Regions from separate parts of the Bacillus songklensis genome, predicted to be linked through region 1. Evidence: riboswitches for the same ligand, from Rfam matches in the RefSeq annotation. Region 1 holds a riboswitch; the other holds the start of a gene.
What was found. A riboswitch is a leader RNA that binds a small molecule or an ion and turns the genes downstream of it on or off. The one in region 1 is predicted to bind cobalamin.

Region 2: another riboswitch for cobalamin. It lies ahead of ACFOU2_RS01395 (ABC transporter substrate-binding protein); the one in region 1 lies ahead of ACFOU2_RS14945 (ribonucleotide reductase N-terminal alpha domain-containing protein).

What each region holds. Positions count from the first base shown of each region.
Region 1 is NZ_JBHRZT010000059.1:18,663-26,904, forward strand. Features, by position in the region: gene menD (2-succinyl-5-enolpyruvyl-6-hydroxy-3-cyclohexene-1-carboxylic-acid synthase) at 1-497, shown strand, start outside; gene menH (2-succinyl-6-hydroxy-2,4-cyclohexadiene-1-carboxylate synthase) at 494-1,309, shown strand; gene menB (1,4-dihydroxy-2-naphthoyl-CoA synthase) at 1,414-2,232, shown strand; gene ACFOU2_RS14935 (o-succinylbenzoate--CoA ligase) at 2,303-3,808, shown strand; gene menC (o-succinylbenzoate synthase) at 3,798-4,907, shown strand; cobalamin riboswitch at 5,193-5,377, shown strand; partial or broken gene ACFOU2_RS14945 (ribonucleotide reductase N-terminal alpha domain-containing protein) at 5,510-6,337, shown strand; partial or broken gene ACFOU2_RS14950 (ribonucleoside-diphosphate reductase subunit alpha) at 6,936-8,242, shown strand, end outside.
Region 2 is NZ_JBHRZT010000007.1:158,769-167,010, reverse strand. Features, by position in the region: gene ACFOU2_RS01410 (hypothetical protein) at 107-604, shown strand; gene ACFOU2_RS01405 (VanZ family protein) at 961-1,452, shown strand; gene ACFOU2_RS01400 (thioredoxin family protein) at 1,539-1,895, shown strand; cobalamin riboswitch at 2,258-2,453, shown strand; gene ACFOU2_RS01395 (ABC transporter substrate-binding protein) at 2,619-3,590, shown strand; gene ACFOU2_RS01390 (adenosylcobinamide amidohydrolase) at 3,682-3,927, shown strand; gene cbiB (adenosylcobinamide-phosphate synthase CbiB) at 4,004-4,990, shown strand; gene cobD (threonine-phosphate decarboxylase CobD) at 4,959-6,056, shown strand; gene ACFOU2_RS01375 (bifunctional adenosylcobinamide kinase/adenosylcobinamide-phosphate guanylyltransferase) at 6,040-6,612, shown strand; gene cobS (adenosylcobinamide-GDP ribazoletransferase) at 6,609-7,394, shown strand; gene ACFOU2_RS01365 (histidine phosphatase family protein) at 7,346-7,981, shown strand; gene ACFOU2_RS01360 (bifunctional adenosylcobinamide kinase/adenosylcobinamide-phosphate guanylyltransferase) at 7,981-8,242, shown strand, end outside.

The sequences.
Region 1 (8,242 bases):
ACAAGTCCATCCGAATTTTAGCCAATCGCGGGGCAAACGGAATCGATGGGGTTGTTTCAAGTGCTCTGGGAGTGAGTACAAATGATGCGCCCACTGTATTACTCATCGGTGATTTGTCCTTTTATCATGATTTAAATGGCTTGCTTGCTGCGAAGATGAATAAGTTGAATTTAACTGTTATTCTTGTGAATAACGATGGTGGGGGGATTTTTTCCTTCTTGCCGCAGTCAAAAGAAGAGAAACATTTTGAATCTTTATTTGGAACCCCTATCGGTATTGAATTCGAAAAAGTAGTGGAGATGTACAGTGGGCGTTTCCAGCGTGTTGAAACATGGAAAGAGTTTAGACAGGCCGTGAGAGATTCCTTCGCGCAGAAGGGACTAAAAGTGATTGAAGTGAAGACATCCCGCGGGGAAAATGTCATACTTCATCGAGAATTGTGGAAATCTGTTTCCCAGGAAATGAATAAAGTGATGGAAATGGTGCAAGATGTATGAAATTCGTGATTCATGATGTTTCGTATCATGTGTATATATCAGGAGAAGGTTCTCCCCTTTTATTGCTGCACGGCTTCACAGGTTCCAAGGAAACGTGGGAACCATTTTACGGGGAGTGGGAGAAAACGGGCCAATTGATTTCCTTAGATATTATAGGCCATGGTGAAACCTCTTCTCCACAAGATGTGACGAGATATGGGATGGAATCAGTTGTACAGGATTTACGCTTATTACTCGATGAACTCCATATAGAGCAAATCAATGTTTTAGGATATTCAATGGGGGGACGCTTGGCACTTTCATTTGCAGCTATGTTTCCGGAGAGAGTGGGAAAGCTAATATTGGAAAGCGCCTCTCCCGGATTGAAAACGGTGCAAGAGCGGGAGAGGCGAAAGCAGCAAGACGATGCATTAGCACAGCAAATCCTGGACAACGGTATTTCCTGGTTTGTGGACAAGTGGGGGAATATCCCTTTGTTTGAAAGCCAAAAGCAACTACCGTCTGGTGTTCAGCAATCCATGCGTGAGCAAAGGTTAAAGAACGATCCAATCGGTTTGGCCAATAGTTTGCGGGGCATGGGGACAGGCATGCAGCCATCCTGGTGGGGGAAGTTACCCTTCTTACAAATGCCGACACTCCTCGTCACGGGCGAGTGGGATGAGAAGTTTTGCCGGATTGCTCGTGAGATGGAAAATCTTATGCCGCACGCAAAGCATGAAACAATTTTGAATGCCGGGCATGCAATCCATGTGGAACAACGGGAGATTTTTGGTAAAATAGTAAGTGGGTTTTTAGCCAATGAGAAAGGATAGATAAGTCCTTTCTTAACCCCATAGAAAAACCAAGCATTCCATTCCCTTAAAGGATTTGGCTAATGTCGGGTTTTTCTAATGGATACATAAAAGGAGGAACAGTTATGGCAGTAGAATGGATGTCAGAACGTCAGTATGAAGATATTTTATATGAAACGTACAATGGAATTGCCAAGATTACAATCAATCGTCCTGAGGTACGCAATGCATTTCGTCCTAAAACAGTAATGGAATTAATCGATGCATTTGCTTATGCTCGTGACGACTCTAACATTGGAGTCATCGTTTTAACAGGAGCGGGCGAGAAAGCATTCTGTTCCGGCGGTGACCAAAAAGTGCGCGGCCATGGCGGCTATGTGGGAGAAGACGAGATTCCACGTCTAAATGTTTTAGATTTACAACGTTTAATTCGTGTCATTCCAAAGCCGGTCATCGCGATGGTAGCGGGTTACGCCATCGGCGGTGGACATGTTCTTCATCTTGTATGTGATTTAACGATTGCTGCTGACAATGCGATTTTCGGCCAAACAGGCCCGAAAGTGGGAAGCTTTGACGCTGGGTACGGTTCAGGCTATTTAGCGCGTATTGTCGGCCATAAAAAAGCACGTGAAATCTGGTACTTATGCCGTCAATACAATGCACAGGAAGCATTGGATATGGGTTTAGTAAACACAGTAGTACCGCTTGAACAATTAGAGGCGGAAACGATTAAATGGTGTGAAGAAATCCTAGAGAAAAGCCCGACAGCTCTTCGTTTCTTAAAAGCAGCGTTTAATGCAGACTCTGACGGTTTAGCAGGCTTGCAGCAGCTGGCTGGAGATGCAACGCTTCTTTACTATACAACCGATGAAGCGAAAGAAGGCCGCGATGCATTCAAAGAAAAACGCAAACCGGACTTCGGCCAATTCCCTCGTTTTCCGTGATTACAAAAACAGCTTGATGAATGGTTCATCGAGCTGTTTTTTTTGAACATTCATGCAAGGAGTGAATACAGTGACTTATCAAACAATTCCAAATTGGCTTATGAAGCGGGCGGACTTAACTCCAGATCGTATAGCGATATCGGCACCAAGTGGTGTATTAACATTTCGGCAGCTTCATGAACAAGCTCTTGGCTTAGCCGAGAAATGTGTGTCGTTAGGTATAAGAAAAAGCGATATGACAGCCATTTTAGCTTCCAACAGTCTTGAAATGGTGATATTTATTCATGCGATGAAGTATATTGGCGCAAAGACATTGCTGTTAAACACACGTTTAACATCCCATGAAATGCGATTTCAATTGGAAGATGCGGGTGTTAAAACATTGTTGGTAAATGAGGACTTTTTACATACTGCAAAAGAGGCTCAAGTTTATCTGGACATTAAGATTCATACTTTTAAAGAGGTCATGCAGACATCTAAACAAACGTTTGATTGGATTAAAGAGTTCCAGCTGGATAACATTGATACCATTATGTATACATCCGGTACGACCGGAAACCCAAAAGGGGTCATGCAGACTTATGGCAATCACTGGTGGAGTGCTGTTGGTTCAGCTTTGAATCTTGGGCTTCAGGATAAGGATGCTTGGCTTTGTACTGTACCTCTTTTTCATATTAGCGGTCTATCCATATTAATGAGAGGTATCATTTATGGTATGAAAGTGGTCTTGCACGAGAAGTTTGATCCTTCCCTTGCTAATCGGGCGATTAAGGAAGAGGGGATTACGATTGCGTCGGTCGTCACGGCGATGCTTTCAAGAATGCTGGATGACTTAGGGGATGAGGCATATCCATCCCATTTTCGCTGTATGCTACTAGGGGGTGGACCGGCTCCATTGCCTGTTCTTGAAAGATGTTCGGATTTAAATATTCCGGTCTATCAAACATATGGAATGACCGAGACCGCTTCTCAAATCGTGACACTTCCCCCCGAGTACAGTCTCACTAAGCTAGGATCAGCAGGGAAACCCTTATTTCCTTGTGAGGTACAAATTCAAACAAGACAAGGTGAAAAAGCGGAAGCCAAGCAGCCGGGGGAAATTGTGGTAAAAGGTCCGAATGTCACCGAAGGCTATTTAAATCGGCCGGAAGCCACGAATGAAGCGCTTCAAAACGGATGGTTTCATACAGGAGATATCGGTTACCTCGATGAAGAGGGGTTTTTATATGTTTTGGACAGGCGCTCTGACTTAATTATATCAGGGGGCGAAAACGTGTATCCTGCCGAGATAGAATCTGTGCTGTTATCGCATCCGCTCATCATTGATGCAGGTGTAACAGGAATGGAAGATGAGAAATGGGGACAAATTCCATGTGCGTTTCTTGTGAAACAAAAAGGCGCATTTTTGACTGAAGAAGAGGTCAAACATTATTGCCTGGAGCGTCTGGCGAAATACAAAGTACCCCATCATATTTATTTTGTAGATGGACTGCCCCGCAATGCGTCCAATAAACTTGTACGCCGTCAGTTGCCTTTATTATTAGAGAAGTATGTAGGAAAGCAAGATGAACATTAAGTACGTTATACTGCGCTTTATCAAGATGGATTTATTGGCCCCGTTTGTGACGAGCTACGGAAAGGTACAAAAGCGTGAAATGATTTTAGTCGAAGTGGAAGACACAGACGGGGTAACGGGATGGGGAGAGGTTGTTGCATTTTCCATCCCGTGGTACACAGAAGAGACCATTCAGACTTGTTTCCATGTGCTCGATGAATTCCTTATTCCCTCTTTGTTAAAAGGTGAATGTAAGCATCCTGAAGATTTGACCGCTGTTTTTTCTCCTGTGAAACGAAACCGCATGGCAAAAGCGGGATTGGATACAGCTTTATGGGATCTATATGCCACAAAGAGAGAAAAGCCCCTTGCCTCAGTACTTGGAGGTACCAGAAATAAAATTGAAGCGGGTGTGGTGATCGGAATAGATGATATTCCGAAAATGCTGGCCAAAATCGAACAGTATTTAAAAGAAGGGTACAAACGTTTTAAAGTGAAAATTAAACCGGGATATGATTATGAACTCATTAGGCAAATTCGAAAGGAATATCCTTCTCTTCCTTTAATGGCAGATGCCAATTCAGCTTACACCTTACATGATATAGAAAGGCTAAAACTTCTTGATGAATTTGAGCTCATGATGATTGAACAACCCTTAGATTCGGATGACATTGTGGATCATGCTAAGCTGCAGCGGGAGATCATGACCCCCATCTGTCTTGATGAAAGCATCGTTTCATATGATGATGTTCGTAAAGCGATTGAACTGGGGAGCTGTCAGATTGTGAACGTAAAGGTAGGACGAGTAGGAGGGTTAACAGAAGCGAAGCGAATTCATGATTTATGCTTGGACCAACGGATTGATTTATGGGTTGGAGGAATGTTGGAATCTGGTGTATCCCGCGCCCATAATATTGCTCTTGCCTCTCTACCGGGATTTACGATTCCAGGAGACATTTCAGCATCATCCCGCTACTGGGAAAAAGACGTCATCGTGCCTGAAGTAATAGTGACGGATGGTTATATTCAGGTCCCATCAAAAATTGGAATGGGTTTTGAAATCGATAGAGAATTTTTGAAAAAAGTTACATATGAAACAAAAACATATAAGGCTATGTAGCTTTGTATGACTCAGGCTGACTAATGAGTTAAACAGCAAGAGATCTTTATTTTTGCATGGAATGAAGAGTCGACAAAAATTTTGATTTTATGAAAATAAATGTGATGATCCATTGGAGGGGTGTCCTCAAACGACATGGTTTTCGTCGTTTGGAGCCATCCCTCTTGTCGAATGAGGGATTTTAATTTAAAGTGGAAAAAACAGTTGTCAGATGAAAATTTTAGCTTTATAATGAATGAGACAACAAGATATAGTTATTTTCTGTTTGTTAAAATACAACATATTGTGTTGCTCAGTGAAATAGGTGTTGCGAAAGCAACTGAAAAGGGAATCCGGTGGAAATCCGGAGCTGTACCCGCAACTGTAATTGCTGATGAAATAAGGAAACCCACTGTGAAGCTGCTTCATGGGAAGGCCTTAAAGTAGGATGATGCATAAGTCAGGAGACCTGCCTATTTTACATCGTGCTATCTTCTTCGGGAGGTGAGAGGATAGAACGTGAGTGGAGAAGGTGTCGTGTACCCTTTTCCCATTCCGTTCTATTCGCTCATCGAACTCCGATGGGCGTTTTTTTATTGAAAATTGAAAAAGGAGGAAACGGTATGGAAAATACTTATGCGGCAGCCATGACAAACAATGTGACAACATGCTTAGAGGAGCTTGTAGATTCATTTCCGCAATTAGATTTTGTATCTTATCGTGAAAAGATTGGACATGCTCTTTCATACAAAAATGATATGACAGAAGAACAAATCGGTAATTTGCTGGTTTTATCCGCTTTGGAGAGAATATCAGTAGAAGAGCCGAACTGGACGTATGCAGCTGCCAGAGTATATTTGGGCCAGCTGTATAGAAAGGCTGCGATTTCGAGAGGATACGAGGCTAAAGAAAAATACGGGTCATTGTATGAGCTGATTCGATCTTTAACGGATATCGGAATTTACAGCGAAAATCTTTTGAACGAATATACCCAAAATGAAATTGATAGTCTGCAGCAAATCATCGTTCAGGAGCGGGACCACTTGTTTACATACATCGGTTTGGTGACATTGGCGGACCGTTACCTGGCCAAGTCGCACAGCGGTGATGTGTACGAACTGCCGCAAGAGCGCTTTTTGATTATCGCGATGACACTGATGATGAAAGAATCAAAAGAGAAGCGTTTGGAACTCATTAAGGAAGCGTACTGGGCATTGTCGAACTTATATATGACCGTTGCGACACCGACACTGGCGAATGCGGGGAAAAGCTACGGACAGTTATCGAGCTGCTTTATTGATACGATCGATGACAGCTTGAGAGGAATTTATGACAGCAATACGGATATTGCGACAGTTAGTAAAAACGGTGGAGGTATCGGTGCATACCTGGGGAAGGTAAGAAGCCGCGGAAGTGATATTAAAGGGTTTAAAGGTGTTTCAAGTGGCGTTAAGGAATAGCGCCTGCAGGCAGTAATGTTTGTATAAAAAGGCGGTCAATTGCTGGAAAGACCGAGTATATCAAGGTAGGATGATACGCAGTAATGACGTATTGACCCCTGAAAATCCAAGATTGCGGTTAATCAGCAGCCAAGCTTCCTGAGATAAGTTAGGAAGAAGGTCCAACGACTAAGTGGTTATAAAAGTAATTTTACAACCCGAGCCGCCTATCCAATTTTTTCTTGAGTAGAAAGGTTAATTTTATAGAGTTACTTAAAAGAGCCAAAAAGGAGGTGGCAATAGTGGCATATGATAAAAACTATGTAAGAAAAAACATCCATTCAACTGTAATTTTTGTGGCGAAGAATTTTATGCTTACAAAAAAGGAAAAGCGACTCAAAAATTCTGTAGCCAAAATGTAGTAATGAAGCTCAGAAAAATGGTAAAGAGTATGAGTGTGAAACAATCAAAAATAAAAATATCTTTCGGATCAAAACTCAAGAAAATTAAAAAATTGGATAATGATATAGTCTGAACTCTATGGCGACATAGAGAGGTAGGCAGAAATGACCTATCCCTTCATCTTTATAACGAAGAGTAACAATTTTGAATTCCGTGGATGAAACAGCTTAACAACACTGCGGTTAGCGTGGATCAATTAGGTCAGCGTCAGGGTGCAATTGCAGTTTTTTTAGATGTGACCCATAAAGATATCTTCTCATTTTTGGATACACGGTTAAATAACGGAGACGAGCGTCAGCGCACTCATGATCTATTTACAGGAGTCTGCATACCGGATTTATTTATGGAAAAGGTAGAAGCGCGTGAAGAATGGTACATTTTTGATCCCCACACGATTCGGAAAGTAATGAATTACAGTTTAGAGGATTACTATGATGAGGAAGAAGGCAGCGGAAGCTTCCGTACTAAATATTTTGAGTGTGTTCAGGCAGCAGACCAAGGTTTGTTTGGTGAAAGAGGTTTGTTATGGGATGTCGTGCCCGCCATTGAAATTTTCAAAGGCATCATGAAAAGCCAGCTTGAAACCGGTACACCTTATATGCTTTATCGCGATACAGTAAATCGGATGAATCCGAACAAGCATGCAGGCATGATTTACGGTTCTAATTTATGTACAGAGATTGCTCAAAATATGAGTATCACAAAAGTGACAGAAGAGAGATTGGAAGACGGGAGAATTGTAGTGACGAAGGAACCGGGAGATTTCGTTACTTGTAATTTATCCTCTATTAATTTAGCGAAAGCTGTCACAGAAAACGTGTTAGAAAGATTAATCAAGATTCAAAGTCGTATGCTTGATAATGTGATTGACCTAAACGATCTGCCTGTTCTGCAAGCGAAGCTCACAAACGAAAAATATAGGGCAGTGGGCGGGGGTACATTTGGATGGCATCATTTACTGGCCTTAAAAAAAATTGCCTGGGAGTCTGAGGAGGCTGTCCAATACTGTGATGAACTGTATGAGAACATCGCTTACTTGACGATAAAAGCAAGCATGGAGTTGGCCGAAGAGAAGGGAGCCTATCCTTTATTCCAAGGATCCGATTGGGAGACAGGTGCATATTTCGAGCTGCGCGGCTATGTATCAGACGAATGGAAAGAGCTTCGGGAGCTTGTGAAGCAAAAGGGTATCCGCAACGGCTACTTATTGGCAGTGGCACCTAACTCATCTACATCCATTATCGCCGGATCCACCGCAAGCATTGACCCAATTTTCCGCAAATCCTATTCAGAGGAAAAAAAGAACTATAAGATTCCAGTTACCGCTCCAGATTTGAATGCTGAAACAACATGGTACTATAAATCAACCTATCATATTGATCAAAGATGGAGCATTTTACAAAATGCTAAACGTCAGCGTCACATTGATCAGTCTATCTCTTTTAATCTGTATGT
Region 2 (8,242 bases), on a different contig from region 1:
CATTTAAATTACGGATAAACGCCTAATTTAATCGGGACGAATTCCTATTTTTGTACAGATTGAATAGTGTAAACTGTACTGATGATATACGGAAGGAGTCAAACGAATGAGAAAAGGTTATTACGACCGTATGAGTCCTTTTTACGGACAGATGTACGGATATCCTTATGGCGATGAGCAAGGAATGGGAACGCCTTATACGATGGGTTATGGGATGCAGTTTCCATCGATGATGCCGGGTCAACAGATGATGCCGGGTCAACAGATGATGCCGGGCCAACAGATGATGCCGGGTCAACAGATGATGCCGGGTCAACAGATGATGCCGGGTCAACAGATGATGCCGGGTCAACCAATGATGCCGGGGCAACCAATGATGCCGGGGCAACCAATGATGCCGGGGCAACCAATGATGCCGGGCCAACAGACGATGCCGGGTCAACCAATGATGCCGGGTCAACAGATGATGCCGGGGCAACCAATGATGCCGGGTCAACCAATGATGCCGGGTCAACCGATGATGCCGGGTCAATCGCTGATGTCCCCTGATCAAAGTATGATGGGGATGTTTCCGCAAATGCCGGGGACCCGAGATATACTTTAACCTAAAAAAAGGGCGAAGGTTGCCCTTTTTTTGTTAGGGTACTTCCGCAAAAATTGCTATTTTTTTAGAGGGGGAACTGGACCAGCCCATTGCATTCCTATTGGCCATCCCGTTCCTTATACTATAATGATAAGTAGGGAAAACTGTGACTACATAGGGTTGATGGGCTGGATGACATATATGGTTGGTGTGGATATTGCGACAGCAACTAAAAAAAAGCGTACCTTTGACAGGTACGCTTTTTTAGTTCGAAATGGGACAAAAAGTGAATACAATAGGGAGTGACTTGCATTAGCTATTTTCGTTTTGTACAATGGGACAATGAACAATCGGTATGTTGAAGGGAGGAGCGAATAGTGAAAAAGTGGTTACTATGGTTGACGATGTTTGGGATTTTCTATTTTTCGAATACTCCTCATTTAATCGTATCAGATCCTTCAACTTGGATGAACAAACCCCAATTTGAAAAAGGTGTTACTCTCTCTTTTTTGTTTGATGGGAAAAGTATCTTTTATTTCCCATGGATAAACGTGGTTCAAACAGAATTTATCCTCCATAAACTGGGGCATATTTTGTTCTTTTCTTTGCTGACGATTTTCATGTTTTTAAATATGAAGCAAACTAAAATGAGGTATTTTCATACTTGGTTATGGACGACACTCTTTGCATTTACCGACGAAGTTCATCAGTTTTTTGTAGTGGGAAGAAGCGGGAGATTTATTGACTTTTTATTTGATTCCGCCGTTTGTATCGTTTGTCTAATCAGTATTTTTGTTTTCGCTTCATGTCAAAGGCGCAAGGAAATATCAGAAACATTGTCTCTTCAAGCTTTCTTTAAAAAAGGTTGACCCATTTTGTTTACTCCATAAACGGATGAAATGAAAAGGAAGGCAGTAGTAGGCGAAAAACAAATTTTTTGAGTACTAAGAACTAAATGCGTATAATAAAAAAGAACAAAAAGCGTGGGGGGAAAATAATGAAACAAATCAATACAAAACAAGAATACAGCGAGCAAATCTCTCAAGATCAACTAACCGTAGGAATTTTCACTACAACATGGTGTCCTGATTGTAAACGTCTTGATATGTTCATTGATGAAATCATTGCAGAAAACAAAGATAAAAATTGGTTTAAGATTGATCGTGACGAGTTCCCCGAACTTTCAGAAGAGCAAAACGTAATGGGAATCCCGTCATTGTTAGTATTTAAAAATGGTGAAAAATTAGCTCATTTGCATAGTGCCAATGCAAAAACTCCGGATGCCGTGAGAGAATTTTTAGAACAGCTATAAGTTGAATCTTGACGATAAAAAGAAATAGTCACTAAACAACGGCTCTCTGAGGAAAATAAGAGGGTCTTTTTTTTGTCAAGGTACTGTTCTTTGAATCTATGACTTTTCCAGTTCTAATAAGGGCATTTGGAAAAAATTCATGTGCAAAATTAGATTGAATGCATTAGAAAAATGCGCTTTTCCTTCATCAGGAACGAATTACCCTTTGGCAATTAGTTGGAAGAATCGGGCTCTTATGGATTGTTGTTTTTCTTCGAACGCATGAGGACGATGACAGGATAAATGGTGTTTAAAGAAAAATCGAAGTCAAAAGAAAATCTTTGCAATCTGTATGTCGTGCGCTATACTAATATGGTGAAAATCAAATAGCTGTTCAATAAGGTCCTGATAATTGGAAGAATTATTGGGTTAAAAGGGAAGTTTGGTGAAAATCCAGCACGGTCCCGCCACTGTAATCACTAAAATCGCACCATTTACCACTGTCGCCTGCAATTGATGGGAAGGAGGTGTGATTGTTAAGGTGTAAGTCAGGAGACCTGCCTTGTTGTAATCTGTCCAGCCTTCGAGGAAAGGGAAGCAGGTTCGTGAAGAGTCGTGTTTGAATCTCTTTAGGAGATCAAGAAAAAATCGCCTTTGTACATAGTCGACTATGATCACAGCCGCTTTGCTTTCTTCGGAAGCAAGGTTTTTTTATTTTTCAGCATTTTGAAGGAGGGTTTCATCATGTTAAAACATGGAAGGCTGCTGACACTGCTTATAGCACTCATGATGTTCTTAGCGGCATGCGGTGGAGCGGCAGAAAGCAATACAAAACAATCGGAAACAAAACAAATTGGGGAAAAAGTTGTACAAGACTTTCCGGTAACGATGAAAGATGCACGTGGTAAAGAGGTAACGTTAGATTCGAAACCGAAGAAGATTGTTTCTTTAATACCAAGCAATACGGAAATTTTGTTTGAACTGGGATTAAATAAGCAAATAATCGGCGTCTCCAATTACGATAACTATCCAGAAGAAGCATTAAAAAAAGAGAAGGTTGGAGATACGAACGTTAACGTGGAGAAAATCGTATCTCTTCAGCCAGATATTGTATTTGCCCATGCCTCAGCAATGGGAAGTTCACCAGATGCATTTCAACAGCTGGAAGATGCGGGAGTAAAAGTGTTTGTGGTGAAAGATGCCACTTCGTTTGAACAAGTATATAATTCTATTATTACGATGGGAACATTAACGGGAAAGCAAACAGAAGCAGAGAAAATCGTAAAAGATATGAAAGCTGATGTGGCGGCAATCAAGGAAAAAGCAAATAAGATTGATGAAAAAGACCGTAAAATGGTCTGGGTCGAGGTATCGGGAGAGCCTGAGATTTATACGACAGGAAAAGGCACATTCATGGATGAAATGTTGAACATCATTGGAGCGAAAAATGCAGCGGAAAATGAAAAAGGATGGGTTATGATGTCAGAGGAAAAGGCGGTCCAGCTAAATCCGGATGTCATCATTACCACTTACGGCTACTATGACAAAGAAGCGGCCCAAAAAGTATTGAAACGTCCGGCATGGCAAAATGTAACGGCTGTAAAGGAGAAAAAGGTGTTGGATGTAAATTCTGATAAGGTTACACGTCCGGGCCCGCGTTTAGCGGAAGGGCTGCAAGAACTGGCAAAAGCCGTTTATCCTGAGGTGTACAATTAAAGAGCTATGGGGGCATTTTCCTTCAAGGAAGTTTGAAGGTTTGCCCCCATTTTCAAATCTATCATTAATAGAAAAAACAGATATTCTTCTCATGCAAACAAAACATCTTTATTATACATATAGCTGCGGTGTGTTGGGAGATGGGGTGAAATGGGCAAATACCTTTTATAATCGGTATGTAGATAAAAATTATTGTTGTGACGAACCAAAACGAGAATTTACCGAATTTTTAAAAAGCAGATACATGGAGGCGGATGGCACGGTCGGGTTTATGACGGCCGTCCGGCTTCATCGGCGTGTCGTTCTTATCTGGCACAAGATGAGAAGGTCAATGTGACTTCCGTTGTAACAACAGTCGGAAAATTGGTTCATATAAGCTTATACAAAGCATTGGGAGGAGGACGACAAAAAGAATGGAGGGAATGATCGTATTCATCTTAACACGGATGGCGGGGGTTACGGGAGCCGTCATGCTAGATCAACTTCTTGGAGACCCGCATCATTGGCCGCATCCTGTTCGATGGTTCGGGCAGTGGATTTCCTGGCTGGATGATAAATTGAATCGAGGGGAAAAGAAAAAAATAAGAGGTTTGGTTATTGTGGCAAGTATGGCTTTTTGGACGATAGGGCTTGGTGGAGTCATTGTTTATTCAGCCTATCAACTCCATCTTATGATCGGTATTTTCATAGAAATTGTTATCATTTATACGACGATTGCGCAAAAGTCATTGATGGAAGCGGCTGTCAATGTCGCCAAACCTTTGGCTGCAGGGGATATAGAGAGTGCGCGTAAGGAAGTCGGAATGATTGTTGGCCGTGATACAGAGCACTTGACAGAACAAGAGATCGCCAGGGCGACGGTAGAGACAGTGGCGGAAAATACAAGTGACGGAGTAACGGCTCCTCTGTTTTTTGCGTTTCTAGGCGGTGCTCCCCTCGCGTTATTTTACCGTGCCATCAATACGTGCGACTCGATGGTTGGGTATAAAAATGAGCGCTACGGGCAATTCGGTTTTTTCAGTGCTAAATGTGATGATGTATTGAACTATATACCGAGCCGGTTTACTGCTTTTGTGATGGCTGTGATGAATATTGGCCATAGTCAATTTTCCGTCCGGCATGTGTTTTCTCTTATCAAGCGGGATGCCCGAAAGCACCCGAGTCCAAATAGCGGATATGGGGAGAGTGCAATGGCCGCTTTGCTTGGTGTTCAATTAGGCGGCATGAATACGTATGAAGGTATTTCCTCACACCGCCCCAAGATAGGGGACCCGCTTGCTGAACTATCGACCGCAATGATCATGGAGGCTGTTCAAATGATGAGACGGACTGTCTTCGGATTTGTATTATGCCTGATAAGTTTAGGAGGTGTTTTTATTGCTGCCCTCACATGGAGCTAATCCGCATTTATTGTTACAGGAATTAAAGGTGGAAGAGAAACAGAGTGTCATAGATTTTAGTGTCAACATTAACCCGCTCGGCGTGCCCAATCGTATTGTGGAATTGTGGCCTTTCATGCAAAAGGCGGCTTTTTCCTACCCATCCGTCCAGGCAGAAGAACTAACAGTTGGGCTGGCTCTGCATCTGACCATCAAGCAGGACGAACTGTTGGTAACAAACGGAGCGGCAGAAGCCTTTTTTCTTATTGCTGGTTTATTGACAGGCAAAAAATCGGTAATCGTTGACCCGACATTTGTAGAATATCGCCAGGCATGCGAGGTATTCGGTTGTGATATCGTATCAGTCCCGCTGGATGAACGAGAGGGGTGGCAGTGGTCTTTAGGCTCATTGCTTGATGCCGTTCCTTTAGCGGATGCGATTTGGATTTGCCATCCGAACAATCCGACAGGCGTGATGTATCCTTTGGATGAGTGGGAGGTTTTATTAGAGCAAGCAAAAGCGCATAACACCATCCTGATCATTGATGAAGCATTTCTTGATTTCGTTGATTCGCCTATCGATTTTATCCCTTACTTAAAAAAGGGATACCCGATTATCCTTGTAAGATCGATGACGAAAATGTTCCATATTGCCGGTATTAGGCTCGGGTATATCATCTCTTCTCCTAATCTGATTTCGCTTTTATCTGAACGGCAGCCGCCTTGGAGTGTCAACGGTGTGGCACAGCAAATCGGAGTGGCTTGTTTACGGGAGACATCATTTGTTCAAGAAACGATTGCATTTGTCAAAAAAGAGCGGGAATGGCTTATGGAACAGCTCTTGCAACTGGGGCTCATCATATCACCTTCTGTCACTAACTTCTTTCTTTGTTCCATACCAAACGGATGGTCGTCTCGGGGCTGGTTAACTTATTTGGCAAAAGAGGGAATTGTAGCGCGTCACACGGAAAACTTCAATGGTTTGGACGGTCGCTTTATTCGTTTAGCTGTAAAAACGAGGTTAGAAAATGAGCGGCTAGTACAGGTAATCAAAAAAGGACTGACTGGTTATGTTCATTTTTGTTAGCGGCGGCGTTCGCAGCGGAAAATCAGCATGGGCCGAAACGCTTGTTGATCGATTGAGAGAAAAACATTCCAGGTGTGTGTATGTAGCAACAAGCCTTATTACCGATGAAGAGATGAAAGAGCGTATGAGGCTCCATCAAGTTGAACGGGAACGATCCTCCATCAGGTGGAAAACGATTGAGCAGACGAGAGATTTACAACATATTGTTCCGGATTTAACGGGCGATGATATCGTTTTACTTGATTGTGCAACAAATTGGCTGGCAAATGAGTTGTTTATATCTAATGACAAATGGGCGAATCCCGCGTTTCAATCTTGTGTAATACAGACGATGAAACAGGGCGTATTAGCTATTAACGAGCGGGTGGATCATGTTGTGATCGTCTCTAATGACTTGTTTGAGGGAGGAGTATTGCAGGATCCGACGTTTACATATATGAAGTTGCTTGGATCCTTTCATCAGTGGCTTGTTCAGACAGCAGACCTCGCTATAGCAGCGGAAGCAGGACAGTTAATAGTGAAAAAAGGTTCGTGGAATGGATGGAAAATAGGATGAAAGAGTGGATGAACATCGGGCGTATGGCCTTGCAATTTTTTACCGTATTACCTGCCGCGAAAACGGTGGAGTGGACGGAAAGACGAGCGGCAAGAACGATTTGTCTCCTTCCTTTTATCGGAATGGGGATAGCAGGAGTCCTTTTTCTTCTCTTATTTATTTTTACAAAAGCAGCCACTTCTGGTGCAGTCGTCAGTTTACTCGTTTTTCTGGCTTGTATTGGAATGACGGGTGGCTTGCATCTTGACGGATGGATGGATGTAAGCGATGCGTATTTTTCCCGACGTGAAAGGGGCAAAAAATTGGAAATCTTGAGCGATCCCCATATCGGTTCGTTTGCGGTTTTGTCCCTTCTGTTTTTATTAGCAATCCGTTGGGCATCTATATACGAACTGCTTTTGAAGGGTGAAGTCACCTGGTCGATGCTGGCAGTCATTCTTGTTTTGCCGCGATTGATGGCCGGATGGTTTCTGCTGTCCGAGCAGACAGCCAAAAAAACAGGATTGGCCTCTTATTTTCAGCAAGGAGTCACACCTTCCCTCAGAAATAGGTATGTCGTTCAAAGCGTATTATTTATTGTATTCTTTTTCTTTATGGCGGAAAATAAAGTCATTATGTTCGTTATTGTTGGTTTAATGGTGGTGTTTGGCAGTCTTTATCGAGCTTTTATTAGAAAACAATTCGGAGGTATTACCGGTGATACAATCGGTGCGGCGATTGAAGGAGGCGAAACATGGCTTTGGATGAGCTTTTGGTTGTTACATGTATTCGTCACGGGATGACAGCGGGAAACGAGCAGAAAGCATACATCGGATGGACCGATCAACCTTTATCCGAAAATGGAAAAAAACAGCTGCTGGACGAGCGTGAATTTTATCCCGAATTCCCTGGCTTGGTAGTTGGAAGTGATTTGGAGCGCTGCCGAGAAACGGCCGCTCTATTGTACCCAAACGTGCCGTACGTCCCTATGGAAGAATGGCGTGAGTTATATTTTGGAGACTGGGAAGGTAAGACACACGAGCAGCTGCAGCATCGACAAGCATACCAATCATGGTTAAGTGAACCTTTGCGTATGCCTGCTGAGAACGGGGAAGACTTTCAGACGTTTACACATAGGGTATGGAAAGCCTGGGAACAGTCTGTTGATAAGTTGCTTTCCCAAAAAGGAACCCATCTTGTCATCATGACTCATGGCGGGGTCCTAAAGTTGTTGGCCTCTGCCTTTTCCTCAAAAAAGAAGGGGTTTTGGGACTGGCATTTTTCCCCCGGTGAAGGAATACGCTGGGTGCACACATTACAAACGGCAAGGAGCAGACAGTCATGCATTTCGTATTCGGCGGTGCCTTTAATGGAAAAAGAAGATGGGTAATGAATGTATATAACAATGATACATTAACGTGGATATCTGCTTATGAGCAGCCATCCTTTCCAAAAGAGATTTATGGGGAAGGTGTGGTCGTGTTAGAAGGAATAGAAACGTGGGTAAGCGAACTTATTCACAACGGCTTTTCAATAGATGAAGCGGTCGCTTTTTTTGAGCAGCAGCTATCTAACTGGCAGAAACAGTGCAGCAGGCTTGTGCTCCTCGGGACGGAAATAGGAAAAGGGATTGTTCCGATGGATGAAGAAG